3 regions of the Rossellomorea sp. LJF3 genome follow, and region 1 is predicted to be linked to each of the others. Evidence: predicted binding sites of a transcription regulator. Region 1 holds the regulator's gene; each other region holds the start of a gene.
The links. Region 1 encodes Rex, which represses fermentation and respiration genes when NADH is low (regulators of the CRP and FNR family bind a similar motif). Its sites were predicted from a motif close to TTGTGAAATATTTCACAA; they were not measured.

Region 1 (10,374 bases):
AAAGAGGAAGTTGCCGAGGACCGTCCGGATTTCTTTCTCCATCTTCATCGGATATTCGTCCCACAGTTCATTTAAGACCGTCTTGTTCGATGATAGTTCGGCTTGTTCCTGGTCATAGTAACTGATGGTCACATTAGATCCGAATTTAAATGTGCCGTCGAGAGGCTGAAGTTTATTCACAAATGTTTTTAAAAGAGTGGACTTCCCGATTCCGTTCGGTCCGACCAGGGCGATACTGTCTCCTTTTTTGACAGAGAAATCGATATGGGAGGAAATCGTCTCGTTTTTCCCGTAGCCTATGGTAAGGTCCTGGACGTGCAGGACGTCATTCCCGCTTGGCCGGTCGATTTGAAATGCGAAGCTGGCAGATTTCTCATCGCCGAGTGGGCGCTCCATCCGCTCCATCCGCTCCAGTTTCTTTCGTCGGCTTTGTGCCATTTTTGTGGTAGACGCCCTTGCGATATTCCGTTGGATGAAGTCTTCGAGCTTTGCGACTTCCTGCTGTTGACGCTCGAACATTTTGCGGTCTTTCTCATAGTCTTCTGCTTTTTGTTCAAGATACCTGCTGTAGTTCCCGAGGTATTTCTTACTCCTGTTTCGGGAAATTTCATACACTTGATTGACGACGCTGTCTAAAAAGTAGCGATCATGGGAAACGATCAGGACGGCTCCTTCATAGCTCTGAAGATACGTTTCAAGCCATGATAAAGTTTCGATATCCAAGTGATTGGTCGGCTCATCAAGGATAAGGATGTCAGGCTTGGTCAGAAGAAGCTTACCAAGGGCGAGACGGGTTTTCTGCCCACCGCTCAATGTTGAAATCTTGGTTTCGTAATCAAAATCGGCAAAGTTCAATCCGTGAAGGACGGAACGGATATCGGCTTCATACTGATAGCCGCCGGAGTCCTTGAAGAGAACCTGTAATTGATCGTATTCCTTCAATACCCGTTGATAGACCTCCTCTTGTTCATATACCGAGGGATCGGCCATTTGCTGCTCCAATAATCGCAATTTTTTTTCCTGCTGTTTCAATTCCTCAAAGACGGTCAGCATCTCAGACCAGATGGATAGATCCGATTCGAGACCCGTATTTTGGGCAAGATACCCGATGGAGACGCCTTTTGGCTTTGTGATCTCCCCGGAGTCGTAGGAAAGGTGGCCTGCTATTATTTTTAGAAGAGTCGACTTCCCCGCACCATTACGGCCAACAAGGGCAACGCGATCTCTGGTCTGTATTTCAAGTTTAATATTTGATAGGATATTATCTGCACCGAAGTTTTTTGTTAATTGATTCACTTGTAAAAGAATCATGACGTTTCACCTCTATTTCATAGTGCTAGTGTACCGTATTTGAGAGGGGAACGGCAATAAAACACCTATTAATCTTCGTACACTTAGGATAAAATATAGTGTATGATGGGTAGGAGAGTTTAATAAATTCTGGATGCTTTCAATTTTGGAAGCGGTATCAGAGGTTTTGAATAGATGTGGGGGAATACAATATGAACCAGGATACAACGAAAATTCCACAGGCAACGGCCAAGCGCCTTCCGTTATATTATCGATTTATCAAGAATCTGTACTCATCAGGTAAGCAGAGGGTTTCATCGAAGGAATTAAGTGAAGCGGTGAAAGTTGATTCTGCTACGATCCGCAGGGACTTTTCTTATTTTGGTGCATTGGGTAAAAAGGGATACGGCTATAATGTCAATTATCTGTTATCCTTCTTCCGTAAGACCCTGGATCAGGATGCCCTTACGAAGGTTGTGCTGATCGGGGTGGGGAATCTTGGTACAGCGTTTCTTCATTATAACTTCATCAAGAATAATAATACGAAGATCGAAATGGCTTTTGAGGTGGATGAAAAGAAGGTCGGGACTCAAATCAGTGATGTACCCGTTTTTCATTTAGATGATTTAGAAGAGAAGCTTGTGGGGCATGATATTGAAGTAGCGATTCTGACGGTGCCGGCATCTTCTGCTCAGAATATCACAGACCGATTGGTTTCTTCGAATATAAAGGGGATACTGAATTTCACCCCTGCGAGATTGACGGTGCCCGACCATATCCGCGTCCATCATATCGACTTGGCGGTGGAACTTCAGTCACTCGTTTACTTCTTGAAACATTATTCAGAGGATGACACGGAAATGTCACAAGATGGAATCATAACAGAATAGAAAATTCTTCATATTTACGTTATGATAGAATGGTAAAAGAGGAGGTGTCTCATTATGCCAGGTCCAGGTAGCCTCGTATTAATAGCAGTCGTTGCTTTACTTATTTTTGGTCCTAAGAAACTTCCGGAATTAGGAAAAGCGGCAGGAAATACATTGCGTGAATTTAAAAATGCAACAAAAGGCTTAGCAGATGATGAAGACGAAAAAAATAATAGTGCTAAGTAGGGTAGGATGAACGCCATGAGTCAAAGAGACATGACAGTTTATGAACATATAGGAGAATTGCAAAAACGACTCATGTTTGTAGTCGTTTTCTTCTTGTTAGCAGTTGTTGTAAGCTTCTTTCTTGCAGAACCTTTGATCAGGTACTTACAGCATGCCGATGAAGCGAAAGAATTAACCATGAACGCCTTTCGTATCACAGATCCTCTCAAGATCTATATGGAAATGATCATGTTCATTGCTTTGATCATGACATCCCCTATCATTCTTTTTCAAGTCTGGTCTTTTGTCAGTCCGGGTTTATACGAAAGAGAAAGAAAAGTGACGCTTAGTTACATTCCAGTTTCCCTCATCCTTTTCTTAGGTGGATTGTCATTTTCTTATTTTATTTTGTTTCCATATATCGTGAAATTCATGATGGGTTTATCAACGAATCTAAATATAGAACAAGTGATAGGAATAAACGAATATTTTCATTTCTTATTCCAGATCACGATTCCTTTCGGTTTTCTCTTTCAGTTACCCGTAGCCATGCTTTTTCTTACACGGTTAGGTATCATCACACCGATGATGATGGGGAAGATGAGGAAAGCTGCCTACTTTATCTTATTGGTCATCGCGGCCCTTATCACGCCTCCCGACATTGTGTCCCATCTAATGGTGACGGTACCGCTGTTCATACTATATGAAATCAGCATCTGGATCTCCAAGATCGGATACAAAAAGGTATTGGAAGCGGAGCAGAAGCTTGAAATGGAACAGTTCGAGGACAAAAATAAGGATTGATCAAATGATCAATCCTTATTTTTTGTCCTTTATTTGTTTTTTGATCTTGAAATGCAGCATGATCATCCTTAACCCGGAACCGAAGTCCAGGGTTGCAAGAAAGATGAGCATATACGTGAAAAATCCCCAACCTTCATCATTCTGTACGTTTTGTACAGCAAAGTATGTGAAGAGCACACCGAGAAGGAGATAGATCACTCCCGAGAACAATGGTGATCTCCTCATAGAAATAATCCTCCAATAAATCCTTGTATTTTTTCAGCTTCATTCATCATTTTATCGATTTCGTCCTTATAGATAGATTGCATTAGTACGACCGTTGTATTCATGGCCACGTGAGCAAATATTGGCACAAGGATCCTCTTCGTTTTTACATAAAGAAAGGCGAAGGTGAATCCCATTGCTGAATACAGGATCACATGCTCAGGCTCGAAATGGGCAAGAGCGAAGATGACCGAACTGATGAGAGCGGCAAAGAAGAAATGCATCTTCTCATACAGAACACCGAAAATGATCTTCCTGAATACGATCTCTTCCAATATTGGGCCGATGATGGCCGCGACCATCATGGATAATGGAACCTTTTCAATGATGCCGATGATCATCTGGGTATTTTCAGAACCCATTTGGATACCCAGGGCATACTCCACTTGAATCGCAATCGATTGAGCAAGGAACGCCATGAAAATTCCGAGTACCGCCCAAATGATGGACCGCCCCGTACCCATGGGAGCACTGCGCTCAAGTCCTGTACTTGTCTCACTCTTCCTTAGGATGCCCCAGACAACGAGCAGGGTCAATGTAAAGCTGATGACGAGCCAGTATCCAGGGACAAGGCCCCTTACCGTCTCATCGGGATTCCCTAGGACGTCAACACCAATTTTATATAACAGGGGTACCCCGACAATGCTTGAAAGCTGCATAACGATATAGGCTATTAAAATAAATCCGAAATGTTTTTTCAACGTTTGATCTCCTTTAGCACCTGTAAGATAACGGCGATGTTACTCCTGTACAATTCTACTAAGAAAAGCGGAACTGTTCAAATCTAAGGGTTTCTTTCACCCTGGAATATATGGGGGAAGAAGGGCATAGGATAGGAGGGTGTGAAAAAAAGAGAAATATGACGAAAAAAATTTCAGGCAGGACTCTTGCAAAATGAAAACGAATTAATTAATATAATAGTTGTGTTAGCACTCACAGTGAGCGAGTGCTAATAAAAAACATTTACATAATTCAAGGAGGTTGTTTCACTTGTTAAAACCACTAGGTGATCGCGTCGTTATCGAGCTAGTTGAGTCAGAAGAAAAAACAGCAAGCGGTATTGTGCTACCGGATTCCGCAAAGGAAAAGCCACAAGAAGGTAAAGTGATGGCTGTAGGTACTGGTCGCATTCTTGACAACGGTGAGCGCGTTGCTCTTGAGGTAGCTGTCGGCGATCGGATCATTTTCTCTAAATACGCTGGTACAGAAGTGAAATACCAAGGCACAGAATACCTGATCCTTCGTGATAGCGATATTCTGGCTGTAGTTGGCGAATAATTAAATTTCCTTAAAGTAAACCATACATTATTTAAATAAGAGGAGGACTTTATCAATGGCTAAAGATATTAAATTCAGCGAAGAAGCACGCCGTTCCATGCTTCGCGGTGTCGATCAATTAGCAAATGCAGTAAAAGTAACTCTTGGACCAAAAGGACGTAACGTGGTACTTGAGAAGAAATTCGGTTCACCACTTATCACAAATGACGGTGTAACCATTGCGAAAGAAATCGAACTGGAAGATGCATTCGAAAACATGGGTGCAAAACTGGTTGCTGAAGTAGCAAGCAAAACAAACGAAATCGCCGGTGACGGTACAACGACTGCAACGGTCCTTGCTCAAGCAATGATCCGCGAAGGTCTTAAAAACGTAACAGCTGGTGCAAACCCTGTAGGCGTTCGCAAAGGGATCGAAAAAGCGGTTCAAGCGGCTATCGAAGAATTAAAAGTGATCTCCAAGCCAATCGAAGGCAAAGATTCCATCGCTCAGGTTGCGGCAATCTCAGCTGCTGACGAAGAAGTCGGTCAACTGATCGCAGAAGCAATGGAGCGCGTTGGAAACGACGGCGTTATCACTATTGAAGAATCTAAAGGGTTCACTACTGAACTTGACGTTGTAGAAGGAATGCAGTTCGACCGTGGATATGCATCTCCATACATGGTAACTGATTCTGACAAAATGGAAGCTGTCTTAGAAAATCCATACATCCTGATCACTGACAAGAAAATCGGTAACATCCAGGAAGTACTTCCTGTCCTTGAGCAAGTTGTACAACAAGGTAAGCCACTATTAATGGTAGCTGAAGATGTTGAAGGTGAAGCTCTTGCAACGCTTGTTGTGAATAAACTTCGCGGTACATTCAACGCGGTTGCTGTTAAAGCTCCTGGCTTCGGTGACCGTCGTAAAGCAATGCTTGAAGACTTAGCGGTTCTTACTGGTGGAGAAGTGATCACAGAAGATCTAGGCCTGGACCTTAAATCTGCCAACATCACTCAACTAGGCCGCGCTGCGAAAGTAGTCGTAACGAAAGAAAACACGACTGTCGTAGAAGGTTCTGGAGATCCGGAAAAAATCGCAGCTCGCGTAAATCAAATCCGTGCTCAATTAGAAGAATCCACTTCTGAATTCGACAAGGAAAAATTACAAGAGCGTCTTGCTAAGCTTGCAGGTGGAGTAGCAGTCGTGAAAGTCGGAGCTGCAACTGAAACTGAGCTTAAAGAGCGTAAACTACGCATCGAAGACGCCCTGAACTCTACTCGTGCAGCAGTAGAAGAAGGTATCGTATCCGGTGGTGGTACGGCACTCGTGAACGTATACAATAAAGTAGCATCAATCGAAGCGGATGCAGATGTAGCAACTGGTATCAACATCGTGCTGCGTGCTCTAGAAGAGCCGATCCGTCAAATCGCTCACAACGCCGGACTCGAAGGTTCTATCATCGTAGAACGTCTGAAGAAGGAAGAAGTAGGTGTCGGATTCAACGCAGCTACTGGTGAGTGGGTCAACATGATCGAAAAAGGTATCGTAGATCCAACCAAAGTAACTCGTTCTGCGCTTCAAAACGCAGCGTCTGTTGCAGCAATGTTCCTGACTACTGAAGCAGTAGTAGCGGACATTCCTGAAGAAGGCGGCGGCATGCCGGATATGTCCGGTATGGGCGGCATGGGTGGAATGGGCGGCATGATGTAATCTGCCGACCGTTTCACTTTTGTGAAGCAGTTCGATGTAGAAATAGTTAGTAAGAAGAAGACTACTTCCTAGTTAAAGGAGGTAGTCTTTTTTGTGTTGTTAAAGTTCGCATATCAAGAATTTATTGAAGACCGGATATTCAAGGACACCACAAAGGTAAATATCCAAAATTAAAAGGAATAATAAAAGAGTCTTTAGTGAAGATGGTAATGAATGCCTTCTTAAACATGAGGAAAGGTGAATAAAAGTGTAGAGGAGGTAGTCGTGAGTTCTGGACAAGGACCCCTCAAAAATTGAACCGTAGATGATTGTCCATACGGATTTTGCGATTATGAATACAATATATAAATCTTTCAAGTATAAGAAGGGAGGTAAGTAAATGAAAAAACCCAAAATCAAAAGTCTAACCAATCAGACCTTTTCAAATCGTGTGGAACGAGCAGAGTTTGATGATAACTGGAAGACGACGCTTTCCCCTGAAGGCTATGTCATCTATGTTGCATTGGCTGACCGTGCTGAAGTGGAACTTTTATTATCTGACGGCTCAAGCAGGCTGGTCCTTTTTCCTAAAAAAGGCACGGTGACAGTAGGGGGTGGGGGAACTACTCACTTCAGCAAGCCGCATAAAACCATTACGCTATAAGCTGCTTATTCCACCTCTTTACTAATTTCTTCAATTTACTAAACCTCTCTAACAGTTGCCACATACCATACGCACATGTATACTGTACGGACGTCTGCAATGGGTGACTATATTTGAAATTACTACCTTTTTGCTAACGCAACTCCAGTAAAATAGGGTAAAAAGAAGTTAAAGATATTTAAGACAACATTTATAATAAACTTTTTATCCTGCACTCTGCTTTCATCAAGGTAAAGATTTTACACACTTTCACCATAGAGGCGGCATGATGTAATCATCATCCCCCATCCCTGGAGCTATCCAGATAAAAGTGGTCATTCCATATGGAGTGACTACTTTTTTTACGTCCTAAGAGAGTTAAAGAGTTTACAAACTCACCATATAGGTAAAAAGTATGATAACACGACATCCGTATTGTAATGATTTACGAATGCTTCAAATGACGTCTACTTTCTAACTAAAATAAAGCAGGTGATAACATGGACTATACAACGATGGATCTCAGGACGCTGGTAGAACGGGTCATTGAAGGGGACGAACGGGCAAAAGAAGAATTTGAAAGACGATGGGAGATTCCGTGGGAACAAGTTGGGACAGTACCGATATCGATCGAGAAGAAGCCAAGGGACTGACGTGGTTCCACCCATCCCTCTTATGATAAAGTATGGATAGAACAGTTCAGAAAGAGGGTTACCGATGACAGTCAAACAATACTACCAAGATGCCTATATGAAAAGCTTTCACACATCCATTCAGGAGCAGCAGCAGAATGAGTCGGGCTGGTACGTTGTATTAGAAGAGACGGCTTTCTATCCAACAGGCGGCGGCCAGCCTCATGATATGGGAACGTTAAAGGATAAGCGGATTATCAACGTTGAAGAGGTGAATGGAGAAATCCGTCATTACATAGAAGAACCGTTTGAGCATATTTCAGGAGTTTTCGAAGGGCAGATCGATTGGGAACGCCGATTCGATCACATGCAGCAGCACGCCGGTCAGCATATCCTTTCTGCCGCATTTGCAGAAGCACTGCAATACGAGACGATTAGCTTTCATCTCGGAAAAGAAGTCCTCACCATCGACTTAAACGTCAGTGACATCAGCAACTCAGATGCTTCGAAAGCAGAAGAACTAGCCAACAGAATCATAAGGGAAGCGCGTCCGATCCAGACGAAGTGGGTGAAGGAAGCGGACCTGTCAGACTATCCGCTACGAAAGCAACCATCCGTCACAGGCGAGATCCGTCTCGTCATCATCCCGGACTTCGATTATAACGGGTGCGGGGGAACCCATCCAAGGTCCACAAGTGAAGTAGGGGCCATCAAGATCCTTGATTGGGAAAAGCACAAAGGCCATATCCGATTGCAGTTTGTGTGCGGGGAGCGGGTCCTTTATCAATTACACCGTAAGCACGGAATCCTGAAAGAGCTCACAAGTGTCCTTCAAGTACCGGAAGAGACTATGGTACCGACGGCCCGCCAGCTGATCGCCAAACAGAAAGAGCAGGAGAAGGCACTGGAAGGATTGAAAGAGGTGCTGTTGACGTATGAAGCTGAAGGGTTACCTGGAGTCCAAAAAGAAGGCTATATGCTTATCCAAAGAGCTTACAATGACAGACCAATCCAGGAACTTCAGAAGATTGCACAGCACATCAGCTCCAAGAGAGAAGATGCGATTGTGACGCTGGTCGTGCATAATGATCAAAAGCTTCAGCTCGTAGCGGCTAAGGGATCGCTCCCAACTATTAACTTAAGAGAAGTCGCACAAAAAGTATTCCCACTCATCAATGGGAAAGGCGGCGGGAAAGAGTCGCTTGTTCAAGGTGGGGGAGAGGCTGTTATGAGTAAGGAAGAATTGCTTGAATTTCTGGTAAGTCAACTATAATAAAGTGTAAAAGCCACTCGGTATGACCGGGTGGTGTTAACAATTAAATAAGGGGAGATTTTTGGATTCGAATATTTTGTAGTTTAATCAAACGTTTGTTTAAACTCAAAATCATATCGAGTACACCCCCCAACCCTAATCATTCGATATCCCACCCAATATTGGTTAAAATAGAAAAGACTCATTCATGTTCAACAATTGGCTATAGCTTAAAGGAGAGAAATACATGACGAACTATGCAGATGATAGTTTAGCGTTGCATACAGATTTGTATCAGATAAATATGACGAAGGCGTATTGGGATGATGATTTCCATAATCGAAAGGCTGTTTTTGAAGTGTTCTTTCGAAAGCTGCCTTTTGGCAATGGATATGCGGTATTTGCCGGGCTCGAACGGATCATTGAATATGTGAAAAAGTTTCATTTCTCGGAAAGTGACATCGAATACTTACGGGAGTTGGGATATGAAGAGGCGTTTCTGGAATACCTGGCGGAGCTTCGTTTCACCGGGACGATCCGGTCCATGCAGGAAGGGGAGGTTGCGTTCGGGAATGTCCCCCTTGTCCGGGTGGAGGCGCCTCTTGCTCAGGCTCAGTTATTGGAGACGGCGATCTTGAATATTGTGAACTACCAAACGTTGATTGCAACGAAGGCAAACCGGATCAAGCAGGTGGTACAGGATGAGGTTGTGATGGAGTTCGGGACGAGACGTGCCCATGAGCTGGATGCAGCCATTTGGGGAACGCGGGCTGCATATATCGGGGGCTTTGATGCGACAAGTAATGTCCGGGCCGGGAAGTTATTCGGCATGCCGGTTTCCGGAACCCACGCCCATGCCATGGTCCAGGCTTACCGTGATGAGTATCAGGCCTTTCATAAGTATGCAGAGAGCCACAGGGATTGTGTATTCCTCGTGGATACGTATGATACCTTGAAATCCGGTGTCCCGACGGCGATTAAAGTAGCGAAGGAGCTTGGCGACAAGATCAACTTCAAGGGGATCCGCCTTGATAGCGGAGACATGGCGTATCAATCAAAGATTGCCCGTAAGATGCTGGATGATGCCGGCTTTACGGATACGAAGATCATTGCCTCCAATGATCTGGACGAGTATACGATTTTGAACTTGAAGGCTCAAGGGGCGCAGATTGATGTATGGGGAGTCGGGACGAAGCTGATCACGGCATACGATCAACCAGCTTTAGGTGCCGTGTACAAGCTCGTGTCCATTGAAGGTGAATCAGGTGAAATGGAAGACACAATCAAAATTTCGAGCAATGCCGAAAAAGTTTCAACTCCTGGGATGAAAAGGGTTTACCGTATCGTCAATACGGTTAATCATAAATCAGAGGGCGAATATATTGCCTTGGATCATGAACACCCTGAAAGTCAGGAACGGTTGAAGATGTTCCATCCCGTTCATACGT
Region 2 (10,374 bases), on a different contig from region 1:
GTTGGGCATACGGTTCGGAAGGAACGAAGCTCTGTGGAAAGGAATTCCTGGTTGTCACTTCAACAGGCGGACCTGCTGATGCTTACCGATCAGGAGGCTATAATCATTATTCCATGAGTGAATTGCTGAAACCATTACAGGCGATGGCTAACCTCACGGGGATGACCTTCCTGCCGGCGTATGCCGAGCAGGGAGTCAGGATGTTGAGTGATGATGAAGTCTCCGTTTCTGCAGAAAAAGTGGCTGCCTATGTGAGGGATGCGGATTTGAAGAGAGGTCGGTAGGAGGTTTTTTTTTTGTCAGAGTGATGAGTGGCTGTTGTGGAATTAATTGGATATTTACGCAATCACCATGAGAAATGACGCAATAAATTTAATAATGACGCAATAATGAAAAAAACGACGCAATGACCAGCCAAAACGACGCAATTCTTTCCTACCCGTCTATTTTGTATAGGGGAAAGCGGGGGTCAGTTGTTGAAATTAAGCCTTCTTTCACCGATAGGTCCGTCCCTCCAGAAAAAAACTGCCTCAGTAGTCATCTACTTTGGCAGTTTTTTTAATGGGTCCTGAATTCTACTGTGATGATGGCTGTGACGGCGATTTGACCCGGCTCCACGGCCGTACTTTCGTCGGCTGCCTTTAAATAGGCGGTGTTCATGAAGGGAACGGCTGAGGGCCGGGATTGTTCCGTAATGGATTTGGGCTGCGGATTAAGCTGTTGATTTGATTGGCCGGATAATGTGAGTGCCTTTTGGTATGCCTCTTGATAGGCCAGGGCGAGAGCCTGCTGGTAGGATTCCATGGGGTTAGACTGAATGAATTGAATGTTTTCCACACGATTGGCCCCGCTCTTTAGAGCATCATCAATGATCTTCCCGACTTTTTCGATCGACTTAACAGTGACCCTGAATACTTGTCGCACTTCATAACCGGTGAACGTTTGTTTTCCATCCTCGAATTGATACTGTGGAAGTACTTGATAGGTGGACGTTTGGATATCCTGTCGGCGAACCCCGTTATTTAAAACGGATTGAACGACCCGATTGGAAAGTTGCTTGTTCTCGTTTTGGGCAACTTCCAGCTCTTTATCATTCGTAACAATCCCTATCGATAAGAGGGCTTGATCCGGATCGACATACAAAGTATGTTCCCCGCTCACGGTTATGATGCCATTCGATTGATTGGTTCGATAGTACGGATAGGAGTGCATGGCGGCACCTACACGCACGTAAAGGATTCAATTTTATCCAAATCGATGCCGAAGTACACCCACGTGAATCCGATCCATCTCCATCCGGCAATGGAACGGCGCCCGATAAACACCGGGTAGAACCAGAAAGCATCTCTTCTTAACCATATATACGTGTAACGGAATAAGCATCTTCTGATGGCACCCGGATCGACTGCGAAAGTGCTCGGTCCGCCCTGCGTTCCTTGAAGTGCCGTTTTTTGCGGTTGGAAGTTCGGTGGTGGACCGGGTGGTGGTTGGTTTTGTCCGCCCTGCCCGCCTGTAGGGGGTGGTGAGCTTGGTGCTCCTTGTCCTCCCCCGGGAAAACCCGGTATGCCTGGGAAACCGCCGCTGCCTGAACCCCCACCGCCGCCTGGAAATCCAGGAATACCAGGGAAGCCACCACCGGAACCCTGTCCTCCCCCGGGAAAACCAGGGAATAATTGTCTGTGATTGTACATAGAAGAACCTCCTTATAAAGAATTCTCTTTATCTTATGAGGAGGGGAAGTGGGCGTGCGTGTCTAATCTGCTGTGATAAGGTCCCCGATCAAGATTCCAGCGCTTTTTTCATGACGTTTTTCAACGTTTGTGCAGAATGTGAGAACTGGGCCTTTTCTTTTTCATTCAAGGGAAGTTCGACAACTTTTCGGATTCCATCCCGGTTGATGATGGCCGGTACACCGATATACATGTCCTCTTCCTGATATTCTCCTTCCAGGAGGGCGGAAACGGTCAGGATGCTGTTTTCATTATTGAAGATGGCTTTGGTAATCCGGGCAAGTCCCATGGCGATTCCGTAGTACGTTGCCCCTTTTCGTTCGATGATGTGATAGGCTGCGTCCCTTACATTGACAAAAATGTCGTCGAGATCTTTCTGGACGTTCTCCATCTCCATATCAATCAGTTCATTCAACTGACTTGCACCAACCGTCGTATGGCTCCAAACCGGGAACTCAGTGTCACCATGTTCCCCCATGATATAGGCGTGGATATTCCGTGTATCAATATCGAAGTGCTGACCGACCAGGTAGCGGAGCCTGGCTGTATCAAGTATCGTCCCTGAGCCGATGACTCTCTCTTTCGGCAGGCCGGAGAATTTCCACGTGGCATAGGTTAAGATGTCGACAGGGTTGGTCGCGACAAGGAAGATTCCGTTGAAACCACTTTCCATGACGGAGTCTACGATGCTCTTGAAGATCTTCACATTTTTCTCTACAAGGTCCAATCTGGTTTCACCAGGCGCCTGATTGGCTCCCGCGGTGATGACGACTAAATCAGCGTCTTTACAATCACGATAATCCCCGGCTGAAATCTTCATCGGGGAAGCAAAAGCAAGACCGTGATTTAAATCCCGTGCATCTCCGTCGGCTTTCTCCTTATTCAGGTCGATCATCACAAGCTCATGGGCAATTCCTTGATTGAGAAGAGCGAAGGCATAACTGGAACCGACAAATCCTGTACCGATTAATGCTACTTTGTTTGTGCATTTGACTGTCATACGTCATCACCTATTCTTTCATATTTTGTTCTAGCGATTGGTAACATGCATACTCGATGGTTCGAGGGGATGAATAGATTGCACCTGCTAACATTGTGAAGTAATTCACAAATAGAGCATAACACGTTTCACATTGATATTCTATTGATAAATACATCCTATCATACATTATTTGTGAAATGATTCACAAATATGTCAAAGTTATTATAGGGGGACGGACCTTGATTCCTAGGACCTGGTCCTAGGAATCAAGGTCCGTCCCTCTAAAAGAAGGGTTTTTTATTGGCTTTGATGAATGTATATAGGAAGAGGTTCGTTTATGGAGGTGTTGTGTGTATGAATGTCGTGAGTGGGGAGTTGAGTGTCCGCCCGTTAGTGGCTGGGGATAAGTACACGCTCTCAAGGTGGTTGACGGATCCCGTGGTCCTGGAATTTTATGAAGGCAGGGATCGCCCTTTCACCACCGAGATGGTGGAGGAGAAATTCTTCTCCGATAGGGGTGTCATGAGTTGTCTTGTTGAGTATGAAGGGGTTGAAATCGGTTATCTTCAATATTATAAGCTCGATCATGAGACGATGATACGCTACGGCTATACGAATCTGGATGAAGTGATTTATGGTACGGATCAATTCATCGGAGAGGCGGATTATTGGAATAAGGGAGTCGGAACACAGCTCATTCGTGCAGTGGTGGAGTACTTGCTTCAGAAGGAGGGAGTCCACCGCCTCGTGATGGATCCGATGACATGGAACACGAGAGCGATCCGCTGTTACGAGAAATGTGGATACAGTAAAGCTCGGATACTGCGGGAGCATGAGCTTCACGAAGGGGTGTACCATGATTCCTGGTTGATGGAGTTCATACCCGAGTAAATGGAAGTTACAGCCGTGCCTTTTTAGAGAGTACCCGGTCATTTTGGATGAAAATGGTTTCTATGCAGTACATATCAAATAGTCAGGGGCTGTTCAAACAGGGCGGCCCTATTTATTGATGGATAAGAGAAAGGAGTGAACGGATATGACCGTGACTAAATTATATCTGGTCAGGCATGCCCACTCGATTTATACACCGGAAGAGTTAACGAGGCCCCTGTCTGAAAAGGGAAGAAGGGATGCTCTTAATGTGGCGGAACGGTTGAAGAAGGAAAATATTGATGTGATTTGTTCCAGTCCCTACAAAAGAGCCGTGGAAACGGTAGAAGGCATAGCCCGACATAACAATCAGGAGATCACATTAGTGGAAGAGATGAGAGAACGCACACTATCCTCAGAGCCTGTCGCAAACTTTCAGGAAGCCATTTCATCGGTTTGGGCTGATCCGTCCCTTTCATTGAAAGGCGGAGAGTCGAATCTTACCGCTCAAAAGAGGGGTGTCGAGGGGATATTTAAAATATTGGAAGAATATACTGGTAAAAACGTGGTGATTGGAACCCACGGAAATATTATGGTCCTAATCATGAATTATTTTGATGGGAAATATGGTGTGGAATTCTGGAGAGAACTTGAGATGCCGGATGTATATTGTTTAGCATTCCATGATAGAAATCTCAAGAGTGTAACAAAAATATAATCGCAGCTCATTCAAAAAAGACCGTTCACTGTGAACGGTCTTTCGAGTATCTATTTGAATCAATGAGGCAGGAACGCCAGCTGATAGAAGAACAGGACAGCAAAGACATAAACAAGTGGATGCACCTGTTTCCATTGTCCTTTCACTACTTTCAGTATGGGATATGAAATGAATCCCAGTGCGATCCCCGTTGCGATGCTTGATGTTAAAGGCATGCTCAGGATGATGAGGAATGCAGGAAAGGCTTCATCCAGCTGATCCCATTTAATTTGGGAAATGCTTCCCATCATCAGGCTGCCCACGATGATCAGGGCAGGAGCCGTAATGGCAGATATGCCTGACACGGAACTGACCAATGGTCCGAAAAAGGCGGAAGCGATAAACAGGATCGATACGGTCAAGGTTGTCAATCCCGTTCTTCCCCCGGCAGAAACACCAGCCGAAGACTCGATATATGCGGATGTCGGGCTCGTCCCGAACATCGCACCGATCGTTGTCGCGATGGAATCGGCCAGAAGTGCCTGCCGGGCCCTCGGAAGGGTGTTTCCTTTCATCAGGCCAGCCTGCTGTGCCACTCCGATCATCGTTCCCGTTGTGTCAAAGATGGTGACAAGTAAAAATGAGAAGACGACCGCGTATAGTCCGTACTGGAAGACGTCAGCAAAAGCCGTTACCGGGTTTGCCACCATCAGTCCTTCAGGAAGATGGGGAATGGCCACGAATCCTTCCTTAAAGGATAGGTCTCCCGTAAAGTACGCAATCAATCCCGTCACGATCATCCCGATGAACAGGGCTCCATGGACGTTCAGGACCATGAGGATAAGGGTTACAGCCAATCCGGTCAACGCAAGAAGTGCCGAATGGGAATGAAGATCCCCAAGCTGTACTAAATTTGTCGGATGTGCCTGGATCAATCCTGTCAGACGCAATCCGATAAAGGCAATGAATAAACCGATTCCTGCTGTAATTCCGTGCTTCAGATTTTGAGGAATGGCTTCGATCAATTTTTTTCGCAAGGGTGTTAGAGAGAGCAGGATGAAGACGATCCCTGCTACGAAAACGGCAGAAAATGCAACGATATATGAAATATCTTCATGTGCACCGACCACTGAGTAAGTAAAATAAGCATTCAATCCCATTCCAGGTGCAATGGCGATCGGATAATTTGCAAACAATGCCATCCATAACGTTCCGGCTACGGCAGATATGATGGTTGCTAAGAATACCTGATCAAACGGGACACCCGCATCGGATAAGATGATTGGATTCACAACCACTATGTATACCATCGTCAGGAACGTTGTGATCCCAGCAAGTATTTCCGTTTTAGGATCCGTACCGTTTTCCTTTAATTTAAACATCGTAAAACCTCCAATAAAAACGAACATTAAAAACACACAACTTCTATAATATTCGGTAATAGAACGAATTTCAATAGAAAAGACCGAATTATTTTTAAGAAAATATCTTGAAACCCCTTCCAAACCCCATCCTTTTTCGATAAGATGTTATCAATTATAGAGGAATCAGTTTCTATAATGCCCATGCAATGGATGATTTACCACGCATAGGCTCATATTCTTCCAGAAAGGGGCGGTACTATGTATACTCAACTGAAAAACAAGTCAACTTCTGAACAGATTGAACTCATCACACGGTCCTTAATCGCTCTGAAAAGTTATAACGGTACAACCGGCGAAAGTGAGAAAGCCCTATTTATATATAAGTTGATCTCATCGTTTCCTTATTTTCAGCATCATCCAGAAAGAGTCTGGCTCCAGGACGTCCCTAATGATCCGATTGGAAGGAAGAACGTTTTTGCCCTCGTAAAAGGGACGTCCTCTAAAACCGTCGTATTTCATGCCCATTACGATACGGTGGGAACCGATGATTATGGGGCCCTCCAGGATATGGCCCATGATCCCGATTTCCTGCAGAAGTTCTTCATGGATTATGAAGGGGAGGAGAAGGTAAAAGAAGATGCCCTTTCAGGAAACTGGCTGTTCGGGAGGGGCTCCTTGGATATGCAGAGCGGGATCGCCGTCCATATAGCAAATCTTTTATATCATACAGGTGAAAAACAGCCGGATGGAAATTTACTCTTCCTGTTCAATGGGGATGAAGAAAGTGAGCATGCCGGGATGATTGCGGCTTTAAGTGATCTCCACCGATTGAAAAACGAAGGCTTGGACTATTTGGCAGCAATCAACACAGACTTCATTTCCCCTATTTATGACGGGGATTGTAAACGATATATATATACGGGAGCGGCGGGAAAGCTGCTGCCAAGTTTCTATATATATGGAAGAGAAGCACATGTAGGGGATGTTTTGACATCGATTGATCCAACCGTGATCGCTTCGAAGATCAACCTCGAAATCAATCAGAATCTTGATTATCTCGAGGATATTCCAGGGGAGTTCACCCTGCCGCCTTCATGTCTCTATTTTAAAGATGATAAGCATACGTATAATGTTCAGACACCGCTCAGCGCGTCTCTGTATTTCAACTATTTTGTATATGAAAGAACGGCCCGGGAAGTGCTGTACGATATGAAAAAGGTCGCTTTGAAGGTAGTAAGTGAAATGGAAGAGCGAAGCAAAAGGCAGTTTGAACAGTACCGGAACTATCACGGATTCCCTGAACGGGAATTTTCATGGGAAGTGGAAGTCCTTACGTTAAGGGAGTATATTTTCTGGCTGAAAGAAAGGGGCATAGATCCGGACCCCGTCATGAAGAAAATCTTTCATGATTTGGAAGGGGAGGACCGACGTACGATTGCTTATACAATGGTGGAAGCCCTCCAGCATCTTGACCCCGACCGGACGCCAAGGGTCATCCTGTTCTTCGCTCCGCCTTTTTTACCACATAATTTTGTGAATGAGGAAAATGAGTACGGCAAAAAGGTGAGAGAGGTGCTCGGAACCTGTTTGAATGATATATCAAATGAGACAGGCGAAGAGTTTGTCATCAAACGGTTTTTCCCTTATCTCGCAGATGGCAGCTTTCTATCGCTCCACGAAGAAGATGAAGATATCGAAGTGTTCAAGAAGAATCTGCCCCTTATCGATCACCTGTACCCTGTGCCCATCGACATGATTAGAAAGCTGAACATCCCCTCCATCAATATAGGAGTCTACGGGAAAGATGGTCATCAATGGACCGAAAGAGTGTATAAACCTTATACGTTCTCTGTCCTGCCGGAGATCATCAGGCGGGTGACGAAGGACTTACTGGAAATTTGATAAGGAATAAGTAGAGAGGTTATTTTCCTCTCTATTTTTTTATTGAATGAGATGTAGTCGGGTGGTAGGGTGTGATTGAAAAGTCTGGATTTCCACTAGAAAATTGTCACAAAACGGTCAATCCCAACAGGTGCATGAAAGGAACAAGTTTACTATAATATATATTGTGAAGTATTTCACTAACTTTTAACTTTTGGAGTTGAGAGCAACGATGAAAGAACTTAATCAATCAGCCAAAGAGCAAAGAAGATCCACAATGACGCTTTACGGGACTTCCCTGTTGATGGGGGGAGTCGTTGTTGGACAGGCTTATTTGCTCGTAAGCATTGTTAATTCAATATTCATAGAGAAGTCGGAGTTCCAGGAGATCCTCCCGATGCTTGGGGCTTTGCTTCTCATACTTATTGGGAGGGCCACCCTTTCATATGTCAATGGCCGGATAGGAATCAGGATGGCCGCTAAGGTGAAGGGGGATCTAAGAAAACGGCTGTTGAAGAAATGGGCAAAAAACCCCCTTCAAGCATCCATTCAAGGCCAATCGGGACAAAAGGTCAGCACAATGATGGATGCGGTCGATGGGTTGGACGGGTTTTACAGTCAGTATATCCCTCAAAGGATTCAAACGACCATCGTTCCTTTGATCCTGTTGATCACCATCTTCACAGAGCATGTGTATACAGGTTTGATCATGGTGGTGACGGCTCCATTCATCCCATTATTCATGGCCATCATCGGGGTCATGACCAAGAAGAAATCAGAGAAGCAGATGGACAAGCTGACCGCGTTTTCCGGAAGATTCCTCGATACTCTTCAAGGATTGCCTACTTTAAAATTACTTGGGAAGGGGAGGCAACAGAAAGAGGGGATCAAATCGAGCAGTCTGGACTTCCGGGAAGCGACCATGGACGTACTGAAGACGGCATTTTTGTCTTCGTTGATGCTTGAATTCATTTCCATGTTGAGTATCGGCCTGATCGCCCTGGAGGTGGGGCTGAGATTGGTAGTCTTTGAGAGTATCCCGTTCTTTACCGCTTTCTTCGTTCTAGTCCTGGCCCCGGAATTCTATCAGTCTTTAAAAGAGCTGGGGAATGCGTTTCATACCGGGCGTGGAAGCATGGGTGCCGCAAAGAAGGTCATGGAAGAGCTTCAGGAAAAGGATCAGCCGGTCAAATGGGGGGAGAAGGAGTTCAATTCAAATGGGATTCCTCCCACCATCGAATTGCGTAACCTTGGGTTCTCCTACAGTGAAAAAGGCTATGCCCTTCAAGGGGTCACCGCCGTTTTCCCTTCACGGAGCCAAGTGGCGGTCATCGGTCAAAGTGGAGCCGGGAAGACGACCCTCCTTCATCTGCTGGCTGGCCTGCTTGATCCTTCTGAGGGAGACCTTCTCATTAATGGAGTTTCAAGAAGCGAATACGTGGAAAGTGACTGGTTTGATCAATTGAGTTACATTTCACAGAATCCGTACTTATTCTCCGGTACGATAGCTGAGAATATCGCGGTCGGGGGACGGGAAGGGGTCACCCGTGAAGAAATCGTATCCGCTGCTGAAAAAGCGGGGATCGCTGAAATGATAGCGGGACTTCAGAAGGGATATGATACACCGATCGGGGAAGCGGGGAGAGGGCTTTCCGGTGGAGAGAAACAGCGCATTGCCATTGCAAGGGCGTTCCTCAAAGGTCCGTCCCTCATCCTGTTTGATGAACCGACAACCGGACTGGATATTGGGACCGAGCAAATCCTGCAGTCGTCGATGGAGGAGTTGGCTAAGGGTTCTACCGTCATTACGGTAGCGCACCGCCTTCATACGATACGAAAAGCAGATACGATTTTGTTGTTGGATAAGGGAAAAGTGGCTGGGCATGGAACTCATGAAGAGCTCATGAAATCGGACCCTCTCTATCGTGATATGGTGAATGTACAGCAAGGGGTGAAACATTAGATGAAAGAATTAGAATTGATCGTAAAGCTGATGATGAAGGAAAAGAAGGATATTGTGTATTCGATTCTTTTGGGCTTTCTGGCTGGAATTACCTCTGTGGGGCTATTTGCTTCGAGTGGGTATTTAATTTCCAAAGCGGCCTTGGAGGTACCGCTTTATGCCCTGACCGTCATGATTGCTCTTTTGAAATTGTTTGGTTTAACGAAGGCACTTAGCCGGTATGGGGAACGCTATTTTTCCCATCGGGCTACGTTTACGATTTTGGCGAATTTGCGGGTTTCCATCTATGAGAAAATCGAGCCGCTTGCACCGGGAATTTTCGGGCGTTATCGAAGCGGGGACCTTCTCGCAAGAATCGTTGGGGATGTTGAGAGCCTGCAGAATTTCTTTCTTCGGGTCTTTTATCCGCCCGTGGTCCTGGTGATGGTATTTTTAAGCACGGTTTTATTTACTGTGTTTTACTCTGTGTCGATTGCCCTGATTCTTCTCGGAGGTCTATTGTTGACAGGCTATATCGTCCCAGCCTACTTCGCTTTTAAACAGAGAAAAGTGGAGGCGACCCTCCGGGAAAGACGTGGGGGATTATCGACTGAGGTGACGGAATTTCTTTATGGATTCAGGGACCTTAAGATTTACCGGAGACTGGAGGATAAAGAGGCGAGTCTTGTCCAGGCAGCGACAGGGTATGTGACCGAACAGGAAAGGGAGAGCCGATATTCCCTCTTTAGTCATTCAACGAACATCCTGGTTTCCCTGCTCATTTCATGGATCGTCTTGGCTTTGGGGGCCTATTCAGTAGCAGCGGGTCAATTGGACGGAATATTTCTTGCCATGCTTGTCATGATCTCATTAACCGTATTCGAAAACGCCACACCAATGGCGATCCT
Region 3 (10,374 bases), on a different contig from region 1:
GATAATCATTTTCAATAAGAAAATCATTTTTCTTTTTTGAATAGGGGCATCCATCCCCTCGTATTGAGATGGACCTTCTCATACTCCGTCTCCTCCTTCAGGGCGTGTTCCTCGAGTGGGATTCGGATAGAAAGTATGAATTGATTTAATAATGCAAAGATGAAAAGTGTCCAATAGGCTTGAAATAACAATGGAACAATCAGAAACTCAAGGGTTACAATCAAATAGTTCGGATGCTTCAAGTGTTTATAGGGACCTTTGGCTATGACTTCTGCCTGGGGGAGGACGATGATCTTAGTGTTCCAATACTTCCCGAGCGAAGCGATCGACCAGATCCTCCCGAGCTGAGTCAGGATAAAACCACCAAGCAATAACGGCCAAAAGTGATTGACCCCCGAGTGAAAGACCCCTCCCTCAATGAGCAGGGAAATGAAAAACGCAATATGGATGCCGACCATCAGCTTATAATGCGCCTGCCCGTATTCTTTGGCGCCACGCTCCTTCATCCACTTTTCATTCGATCTTGCAATATAAAGTTCCACCAGTCTTTGAATCATCAACACAGAGAAAAACAATACAAAATATAGCATCATTCCCACCTCATCAACAAAAGCTCCGAACTGAACCCCGGTCCCAAAGCAGTGCCAAGACCGATCTCCCCCCGTTCACAGCCCTTCTCCATAAACTCCTTGAGGACATAAAGAATCGTGACAGAGGACATGTTCCCATATTTCTTCAATACCCTCATCGATTCAGTTGTCATACTTTCATCCATTCCCAAAGCATCCCTGTAAGCCTCAATCACTTTCTTTCCACCGGGGTGGGCCACAAAATGCTTAATGTCCCGGATCCCGACCCCGTTCGCTTCAATGAATCCCTCTACATTCGGACGCAGCCAATTTTCCACCAATGTCGGAATGTCCTTGGAAAATACAACATATAATCCATTTTCCTTTACTTCCCATCCCATGACATCCAATGAGTCCTGGAGCAGCGTCGACTGAGTGGCAAAGATCCTTGGCAAAGGATGATCGACGCCTTCTAATGCCGGGCTGTCATCTCCGCAGACAAGGGCACATGCCACACCATCAGCGAAAAGGGATGTCCCGATCAAATTGCTCTTTGATCGATCTCCGTGTTGAAAAGTCAAAGAACACAGTTCGATTGAAAGAACAAGAACATTTGCCTTTGGAAAGGCCAAGCAGTACTCATACGCCCTTGATAATCCTGCCGCCCCCCCTGCACATCCCAAACCCCAAATCGGAATTCGTTTGATATGGGGAGAGAATGGGAGCCGGTTCATGATCCGGGCTTCCAGACTCGGGGTTGATAGACCCGATGTTGATATTGTGATGATGGCATCGACATCTCCCATTGAGAGCCTATGACGGGAAAGGCTCTTATGGATCACTCTACTTCCCAATTCTACGGCATGGTGGATGAATTCATCGTTTTTTTCCTGAAAGGTATGCTCCTTGGAAAACCACTCCAGATCCTTCACGAAGTAACGGCTTTCTATTTCACCGTTTTGAAACACATTTATGAGACGTCCTATATCTTTAAAACTCGAAGAAAACAGTTGCTTTGCAAATTCTGCGGCTTCATTTTGCGTGATTTTAACTGACGGGATCTCAGTGTCCACTGAGAGTATTTTCGGCATGCATGACCACTCCTTACACTTCCATATAAGGATAGCTTTTCCACAAGGGCATAAATCATGTATGGAGTGTTGTTTTAGTTTATTTATAAATCCTCTCAAAAATAGTCCTTTAGTATGAATGGAACGCGAAAATATCATCCTTTACTCCTAGTTCATATGATATGATTATAGTGACAAAATACTGGAGGATACGACATGATTTTAACTAAAAGTGTCACCGATATACTTAATAGTTCAGTAGAAGCGATTAAAGGAGTCATCCCTTTGAGTGTTACTGTTTTAAAACCCTCAATGCTGACAGAGCCGTTCAGTCAGCATAAAATCGGTGTACTCATCGGGTTCACGGGTGACGTAAGAGGAAGAATGATCATAGATGGAGAAGAAGAGAGCTTTCAAGGTTTGGGAGCATCCATGTTTGGAATGCCCCTGGAAGGTGAAATGCTTGAGTCATTCGCAGGCGAGCTTGGTAATATGATTGCAGGGAATCTTGCTACTCTCCTGGCACAAGCGGGTCATTCACTCGACATTACACCACCGACCGTGATTGTGGGGCAATCGAAAATGTATGGCTTTGACAAAGCTTTGAAACTACCGATTTCCATTGAAAATGCGGGTGACTTTTTAGTGATACTGATGATGGAATAGCAAATAGATAAAAGGCTAACCTTCAGCGAAAGGTTAGCCTTTTATCCTGGATTCAAAAGCCGTTGATCGTCATTCCTCCGTCTACAAAGAGGGTTTGTCCGGTAATATAGTTTGAGGCATCCGATGAAAGAAATACCGCCGGGCCTACCAATTCCTCGAGCTCACCGATTCTTTTCAAAGGAGTCACCGACAATATATCATTTACATACTCTTCGTTTTGTAAAAGTTCCTTCGTTAAAGGTGTCTTGAAATACCATGGACCGATACTGTTAACATTGATATTGTATTTCCCCCATTCCATGGCCAATACTTTCGTCATTTGAATCATGGCTGCTTTCGTGGAAGCATATACGACCCCGGTCCTGAGGGCAACGTGGCCGGCGACGGAGGCAATGTTTATGATTTTCCCCCGTCCCCTCTCTTTCATATGCCTTCCCACTTCCTGGCTCATCATAAAGGCTGATTTCAAGTTCGTATCCATGATTTTCTGCCATTCATCATCCGTTACCGAAAGCGCTGCCGAACGTATATTCATCCCTGCATTATTGATCAGGATATCGATGGACAAGCCATGGTTTTCTATGTAGGTGATCACCCTGTTTATGTCGTCACGTGATGTCACATCTGTCGGGAGGATATGAGCCTTCCTTCCAAGCTTCTCGATTACACCTGCCGTTTCTTCTAAATCATCCCTGGTTCTTGACAACAGGACTACATCGGATCCAGATTCCGCTAATCCAATACTGAGAGCCCGTCCAATTCCCCTGCCTGCACCTGTGACAACGGCCAATTTACCTTTTAATGAAAATGAAGGAACAAACAAATTCCCCACCGCCTTCTCTGTTATTTGAATCTTCTTTATTTTAGCACAGCATGTTTTTAAAGTCTTAACGGTGATCTTTTTTCCCTTGCTGATGATGGACCTCGATGTGTATCTTCGCTTCGACCGGCACCTGGCATTGAGGACACATCATCTTGTCAGAAAAGATTTGACAGCACTGTTTACAATAATACTTTTCCATTTGATCGTCACCTTCCTCTTCATTCTTACACTTTATGCATCAGTTCACGAGAATGAACACGCCCGATTGCCTATTTTTCAATCATTTCACATTTATTTCACAAATCACCCCTATAGGTGTGACATTTATCACAGATTCAAATAGGTGTACCCGCTTATGATTGATATATCAAATCAGCAAATAGTTAATGGAAGGAATGAGTGGAATGGGAAAACCGGAATTACATCAAAAAACGGAAGTCAAAATCAAGGAACCCACCTCATTAAAAGGTACATTTACTTCGGTTTTATTTTTAGGAGGTTTTCTAGTCCTAACATGGCTTGGGGTATTCCTGTTATTTCTTAATCGTTTTTAATTTAAGGAGTGATTTATATGCATATGCATCGCTATGAGAAATGGTGGTTAACGCTTGGAACAGGGTCTCTTATCTTATTTTTAATCATATTGGGAATCAGTGCTTTTCACCAGGGGCATCAGCCTCCAAGTGCAAAGGCATACGTCAATCCGGAGCAGGTGGACAAAATAGCTCCGTTTAACGAACCCGGACTTAAAAAAGTGGAAGGAAAGGCTTGGGATTATGAATTGGTATTTGTGGCCTCCGCTTTTCTTTATACCCCTGGGGAAATTGAGATCCCTAAAGGATCGACACTGAAAATCACGGCTACAACCAAGGATGTTGTCCATGGGTTTGAAGTGGCAGGAACCAATATCAATATGATGCTTGAACCTGGATTTGTCAGTGAATACACTACAACGCTCGACAAGGCTGGAGAGTTCCTCATTGTATGTAATGAATATTGTGGTGTCGGTCATCACACGATGAAATCTATGCTAAGGGTGGTGGACTAGATGAAACCATTTGTAAGAATTGATAAAAAGGATGCTACATTGGCCATGGCCCATATTTACGTGGGATTTGCTGCTCTGGCATTAGGTGGGCTCGCTGGCCTGTTACAGGTTTTGGTCCGCTCAGGCAGATTCACTTTGCCTGCAGGTATCGGTTATTATCAAGTATTGACTGTTCACGGGGTATTACTCGGATTGGTACTGACGACATTCTTTATTCTCGGATTCCAGCATGCGGCGATTTCCCGAACGTCAGGGACCTACTCTGGAAAATCCCGCTTTATGGGGTGGCTGGGATTCTGGGTCATGCTTCTTGGAACGATCATGGCAGCAGTCATGATCCTATTAAATGAAGCTACGGTCCTTTATACATTTTATGCTCCCCTCAAGGCCCATTGGATCTTTTATTTAGGATTGACCTTCGTGGTGGTGGGCAGCTGGCTCGGCGGAGCAGGGATGATCATGAAATATATGAGCTGGAGAAAAGAACATCCTGGACAACCGAGCCCTTTGCTAACTTTCATGAGCATCATCAACACCGTCTTATGGATCGTGGCCACCATCGGGGTTGCAGGGACTGTATTATTTCAACTCCTGCCATGGTCCCTTGGTCTGGTGGACAGGGTCGACGTTCTTGTCAGCCGTACCTTGTTCTGGTATTTCGGTCACCCACTCGTCTATTTCTGGCTGCTGCCTGCTTATATGGCATGGTATGTAATCATTCCGAAAATCATCGGAGGGAAAATTTTTTCAGATTCATTGGCACGACTATCCTTTATCCTTTTCCTTCTATTCTCGATACCGGTCGGATTTCACCATCAACTAGTGGAGCCTGGCATTGATGCCTATTGGAAGTTCCTGCAGGTGACCCTGACGTTCATGGTAGTCATCCCTTCCCTGATGACAGCATTTTCTTTGTTCGCTACATTTGAAATGTACGGGAGAAGCAAAGGGGCTACGGGATTATTCGGATGGTTCAAGAAGCTGCCATGGGGTGACGCCCGCTTTACAGTGCCGTTCATCGGAATGGTTGCTTTCATCCCTGCAGGAGCAGGCGGATTGATCAATGCATCCAATCAAATGAATCAGGTGGTTCATAATACGATTTGGGTCACCGGTCACTTTCATTTAACACTGGCCACATCTGTCGTCTTGACCTTCTTTGGGATTGCTTATTGGCTTGTCCCTCATCTGACGGGACGTGTCTTAACGAAAGCAATGAACAAATTGGCCATCGTGCAGGCTATTGTATGGGCGGTCGGAATGAGCATCATGTCTGGCGCCATGCATGCGGTTGGATTACTGGGTGCACCAAGAAGATCTTCATACTCCACTTATGGGGATGCACCGCAGGCACTGGATTGGATCCCCTACCAAATCGCACAGGCGATCGGAGGCACGATTCTTTTCATGGGTATCATTCTCGTTCTATACATCTTTATCAATCTGGCTTTCTTCGCTCCCAAGGGAGAGGAGGAATTTCCTGTCGGTGAAACGGCTGATACAGCCGAAAGGACACCGATGGCACTCGAGAACTGGCGGATCTGGTTAACCATCCTGGCCGCTCTCATCCTCGTCGCCTACACCGTCCCATTCATCGACATGATCCAAAACGCCCCACCCGCATCCAAAGGATATAAAATGTGGTAAAAAGAAAAGCGGAGGCGGCTTGGGCAGGCCCGACAAGCATAAGACGAACCAACCGGAAAGGCGCTCTTTGCCTTTTTGGGTGGTTTGACTTATGACCTCGAGGGCCTAGCCGCCGGAGCTAGACAATCAGCCAAAAAGAAGAGGCTGCTTCAAATGAAGCAGCCTCCTTTCTATTTCTGTTTAATTGGGACAAACAACTCTAATTTCCTGTTATCTTCCGTTTCGTTGATTTCACGGTCCTGAGATAGGTACTTCTCGACACTCAGTCTGGAGTAGTCTTTTTCATACCCATTCTCTTTAATCCAATTAAAGATGGCGAAATAGGCTTGTTCCACTTCCGTCGACAGCCCTTCATAAAGGGCATGTGCATATTCACCTGCAGGAAGTGACAATTCCACCAAGCCCGGTGGCAGCTTCTCCACACGATCAACTTCAACGGTACAATAATACGTAAAATCAGTCGCCCTATCATGGAATGGTGCGTATATGCATTCATCTCCATTTATATGGTGAATGGATGGGATCATCTGCTGAAACTTCGTGAATAGTCTCGGGATCTCGGACCCTCTTCCATATGGACCTGTCCAGACTATTCCAACAAGCAATTTATCCTCTAGTGATGCTACATTAATATCCATGATTCTTGCCTCCAATAGTTAATTTAAGGAATATACCTTTGAATACTTCTCCGTTAAATAATCGGCCAAGTATTGGGCATTGAGCCCTTCTCCAGTCACTTCCCTGATGATTTCAAGCGGTTTTTTCATCTTGCCCCATTGATGAACATGCTCGGTCAACCATTCTCTAACGGGAGCAAGATCCCCTTTTTCCAGGAGCTCTTCATACTGGGGAATATCTTCTACCATCGCACGCTTTAACTGTGCAGCATACATATACCCGAGCGCGTATGACGGAAAGTAACCAAAGCTTCCACCGGCCCAATGGACATCCTGGAGGACACCTTCTCCATTATGGGAAGGACGGATACCTAAGTACTCTTCATATTTCTGATTCCAGATTTCAGGAAGATCCTTCACTTCAATCTCATCATTGAACAATCCTTTTTCAATTTCATAACGGATGATGATATGCAGGGCATATGTTAATTCATCTGCTTCGATCCGGATCAACGAAGGCTTCGATTCATTGATTGCTCTGTAGAAATCATTTAATTCAACAGAATCAAACTGTCCCGTCGAATAATCCTTCAATAACGCATAATTTTGCTTCCAGAAAGAATGGTCCCTGCCCACAAAATTTTCATAAAACAGGGATTGAGACTCATGGATACCCATGGATGTGCCCGTGCATAGGGGTGTGCCCATCAAATCCTTTGAAATGTTCTGTTCATACAGGGCATGTCCACCCTCGTGGATCGTTCCAAAGACGGCTGTTCTCCAATCCTTTTCGTCATATTTAGTTGTTACCCTTACATCACCAGGGTTCAAACCAATCGCGAACGGATGGACCGTTTCATCCAATCTTCCTGAATTGAAATCATACCCCATTTGTTCAAGAATTTTCAAACTGAAATCCTTTTGACGTTCCTTGGGAAAGTGTTCAAAAAGGAAATCGGTTTTTGGCTTATTTTTCGATTTTGAAATTTTATGTACAAGTGGGACGATTTGATCACGAAGATCCCCAAATACCTTATCCAATACCTCTACCGTCACGCCCGGCTCATACATATCCAATAATGTATTATATTTATTATCCTCATATCCCCAATAATTAATGAAGCGTTTTGTGAAAGCCACAAGCTTTTCTAAATAAGGCTTGAACATATCAAAATCCGCTTTTTCTTTTGCTTCTTCCCATTTACCTTCCGCTTTCGACTGTAATACCACGTATTCCCTGTATTCAGAGGCGGGAATCTTTTTATTTCGATCGTACTCTTTTTGACACTCTTCTATTAGTTTTTGTGTCATAGGATCCAGTTGGTCCATCTGTGGAGATAGTTTCGCTAAGTAAGCGGCCATTTCATTGGAAGTGGACATCTCGAACAGCTCTGATGAAAGCATCCCAATCACTTCTGACCGTTGTTCCGTTCCGTTTTTTGGAGCGCCTGTACGCAAATCCCAGAACATCAAACCAAGCGCTTCGTTGTAGGCCGACATTTTTTTTGCATATTCATGAAATTGATCTTTTGTCTCCCGTACTGATTCTTTCATTCAAAAAGCCCCCTTTTTTAACATTCAATCTATTTTATCACATTTTTCTGGCAACTTGGGTCCGGAAAGATTTTTAAAAAACCGCCCATTCAGGCGGTTTCGGTTCACTTTTTTATGCGTTCAACACTTCGATTCCAACGGGCAGGACGGACTCTGCCAATTCTCTATACGGGGTTTCATCATCATTCAACAGAACGTGGATGCTCCCCTTGTCTTCACTTGTCCGAATCAAACGTCCGATTCCCTGTCTTAGACGAAGGATCATGTAAGGGAGATCCACTTCTTCTACGGAATGGGTGGCATGCTTCCGTTTCGCATCAAAGACTGGGTCTCTCGGCGGGAATGGAAGTGAGTAAATGATAACTTGTGAAAGGGAATCCCCCGGCACGTCCAATCCTTCCCATAGGTGATAGGAACATAGGACCGTAGACGTTTCCTGCTGGAACTGTTCCACCGTATCACTGATCTCACGGTCACCTTCATAGATGACACTCCAGTTTTGATCCGCCTGCTGAATCTGATAGGATCTAAAGGCGTTCATCTCCTCCATGGATGTAAAAAGAATCAATGATTTCCCTTGATTACTCTGTAATTTATCCCAAACATATTGATTTTTTGAATTGACACCGGAATCCAATGAGGGAATATGTGCTTTCATCATCTCCTCATATTCATAAGGGGATTCCACTGAAAATTTTTCATATGTCTCAATCCCCAGCGATCGTGACACATATGAAAAGTCCCCATTATAGGAAAGGGTTGCTGAAGAAAAGATAAATGGGATGTTTTGACTGAAAACGTGTTCCTTTAGAATTTCCTCGACTAATCTCGGCATCACCACAAAGGTGTGTTCTTCCTCTGATGTTTCCAGCCAGTAGATTCCTTTTTCATCATCTAAAAACAGTTTCAATGAATACTGAATCTGCTCCAGATATTCTTCCACTACTTTTAACAGGTAATCATCCATCACATACATTTCGCTTTCAAAAACAAGCTCATTCAGCAGGTTCTCGATTTTTTCCGTAAGAGACCTGGCCTGTTGCAAAATCGCCTCTGAGCGCATGATGTACTGCCTGTCGGACCCAGATTCTCCTTTGGATTCTTTCTCAAGAAGCTCGAACCACTTTTCATTGTCGAGCATGATGTCTTCAATGATATAAAGAGTCTCCTCTCTCATATCAGATGAAGACAGCTTTTCTAACAGTCCTTCAAGCGTCTCCATCCTCATCCGGTAGGTCATCGCTTTCTGTGAAGCAAATTCCAACAGATGCCCTTCGTCAAAGACGACTGAGCTTGCTTCCGGAAGGAGCGGCAGCTGACCTTCCCGCTTTCTGCTGTCTTTCGTCCAGATATGTTCCATATAAAAATCATGGGAACAGATGATCAAGTCAGCCGCATTCCGGTAATGCTCACGATGAAGCGTAAGTCCGCAGCGATGACGATAGGCACAGGACATGCAGTCCTGAAGGGAATCCCAGCCTACAGAATTCCACTCTTCATCTGACAAGCCGGCATATTCTTTACGATCTCCGTAATGACTGAAGCTCCTCATAGAGGAATTGTCATGGACGAAGCCAGGTAATTCTTCCCACATATCCTGATAGACATCATTTTGAGAAGCATTTTCTTCTAATTTCTTGATACAAAGATATTGCTCCCTCGATTTGGCAAGACGGACATCTATATCCAGATCCAGGGCATTCTCAAGCTTCTCTATATCCCCTTCTTTTTTGACAATCTGCTCGATGAGGGTTTCATCCGCACAAGCGATGATGGCAGGCTTTCCCGTATACCTTGCATAGGAAAGGGCATATAACAGATACACAAGGGTTTTCCCCGTTCCAACACCTGCTTCTGCAAACATGACCTGCTTATTCTTGTACGCCTGATTTAGTTGAAAGGCCATGAAAACCTGTTCATCCCGCAGGTCAAATCCTTTCTCTGGCAATATATCATAAAAAACATCCCCGACCCAATCGGATAATGCTTCATAGAAGGATTGCTCCTTGGTTAACTCGAATGGTAATTTTCTTCTCATATGAACCTCCTGCGTGACACAATATTTCTAATTTACTAGAATTCTTTCTTATTGAAAAGGTGTAACGGAAATTTTCACCTCAGGGACTTTCTATTATAAGGAAGTACATTCCAAACCAAAAGAAAAGAGACTCTCCATACAAAGGGTGAGTCTACCAGTTGTATGGATGTCTCTAGCTTCGGAGAGAGTGCACTCAGTCGTATATTCTCTTTTTTTTCAATAACTCATATTGAAATGCCTGATCCAGGTTTTTGGATGCTTCATGGAGGTCCAGTTGTACGGCCCCCGATTCTTCACCTGAAATGGAAGAAATAGAGCTTTGTAAGGCTTGATAGATTTTGT

Region 2: a site for Rex is predicted at 7,710-7,727, ahead of cydD (thiol reductant ABC exporter subunit CydD). Genes of this name have one in related genera too.
Region 3: a site for Rex is predicted at 3,402-3,419, ahead of V8G47_RS13485 (cytochrome c oxidase subunit II). Genes of this name have one in related genera too.

What each region holds. Positions count from the first base shown of each region.
Region 1 is NZ_JBANLY010000031.1:4,213-14,586, forward strand. Features, by position in the region: gene V8G47_RS19345 (ABC-F family ATP-binding cassette domain-containing protein) at 1-1,311, opposite strand, end outside; gene V8G47_RS19350 (redox-sensing transcriptional repressor Rex) at 1,503-2,180, shown strand; gene V8G47_RS19355 (twin-arginine translocase TatA/TatE family subunit) at 2,235-2,405, shown strand; gene tatC (twin-arginine translocase subunit TatC) at 2,421-3,188, shown strand; gene V8G47_RS19365 (YdiK family protein) at 3,204-3,413, opposite strand; gene V8G47_RS19370 (CPBP family intramembrane glutamic endopeptidase) at 3,410-4,153, opposite strand; gene groES (co-chaperone GroES) at 4,443-4,730, shown strand; gene groL (chaperonin GroEL) at 4,786-6,420, shown strand; gene V8G47_RS19385 (hypothetical protein) at 6,800-7,063, shown strand; gene V8G47_RS19390 (hypothetical protein) at 7,543-7,695, shown strand; gene V8G47_RS19395 (alanyl-tRNA editing protein) at 7,760-8,947, shown strand; gene V8G47_RS19400 (nicotinate phosphoribosyltransferase) at 9,174-10,374, shown strand, end outside.
Region 2 is NZ_JBANLY010000002.1:248,500-258,873, reverse strand. Features, by position in the region: gene V8G47_RS03745 (NAD(P)H-dependent oxidoreductase) at 1-284, shown strand, start outside; gene V8G47_RS03740 (SIMPL domain-containing protein) at 559-1,230, opposite strand; gene V8G47_RS03735 (hypothetical protein) at 1,221-1,691, opposite strand; gene V8G47_RS03730 (L-lactate dehydrogenase) at 1,780-2,730, opposite strand; gene V8G47_RS03725 (GNAT family N-acetyltransferase) at 3,067-3,603, shown strand; gene V8G47_RS03720 (histidine phosphatase family protein) at 3,755-4,300, shown strand; gene V8G47_RS03715 (NCS2 family permease) at 4,360-5,661, opposite strand; gene V8G47_RS03710 (M20/M25/M40 family metallo-hydrolase) at 5,902-7,545, shown strand; gene cydD (thiol reductant ABC exporter subunit CydD) at 7,757-9,487, shown strand; gene cydC (thiol reductant ABC exporter subunit CydC) at 9,488-10,374, shown strand, end outside.
Region 3 is NZ_JBANLY010000013.1:60,513-70,886, forward strand. Features, by position in the region: gene V8G47_RS13460 (isoprenylcysteine carboxyl methyltransferase family protein) at 24-557, opposite strand; gene V8G47_RS13465 (type III polyketide synthase) at 590-1,660, opposite strand; gene V8G47_RS13470 (chemotaxis protein CheX) at 1,856-2,305, shown strand; gene V8G47_RS13475 (SDR family NAD(P)-dependent oxidoreductase) at 2,358-3,128, opposite strand; gene V8G47_RS13480 (hypothetical protein) at 3,193-3,327, opposite strand; gene V8G47_RS13485 (cytochrome c oxidase subunit II) at 3,700-4,176, shown strand; gene V8G47_RS13490 (b(o/a)3-type cytochrome-c oxidase subunit 1) at 4,177-5,823, shown strand; gene V8G47_RS13495 (GyrI-like domain-containing protein) at 5,994-6,461, opposite strand; gene V8G47_RS13500 (carboxypeptidase M32) at 6,480-7,994, opposite strand; gene V8G47_RS13505 (ATP-dependent DNA helicase) at 8,107-10,032, opposite strand; gene V8G47_RS13510 (hypothetical protein) at 10,226-10,374, opposite strand, start outside.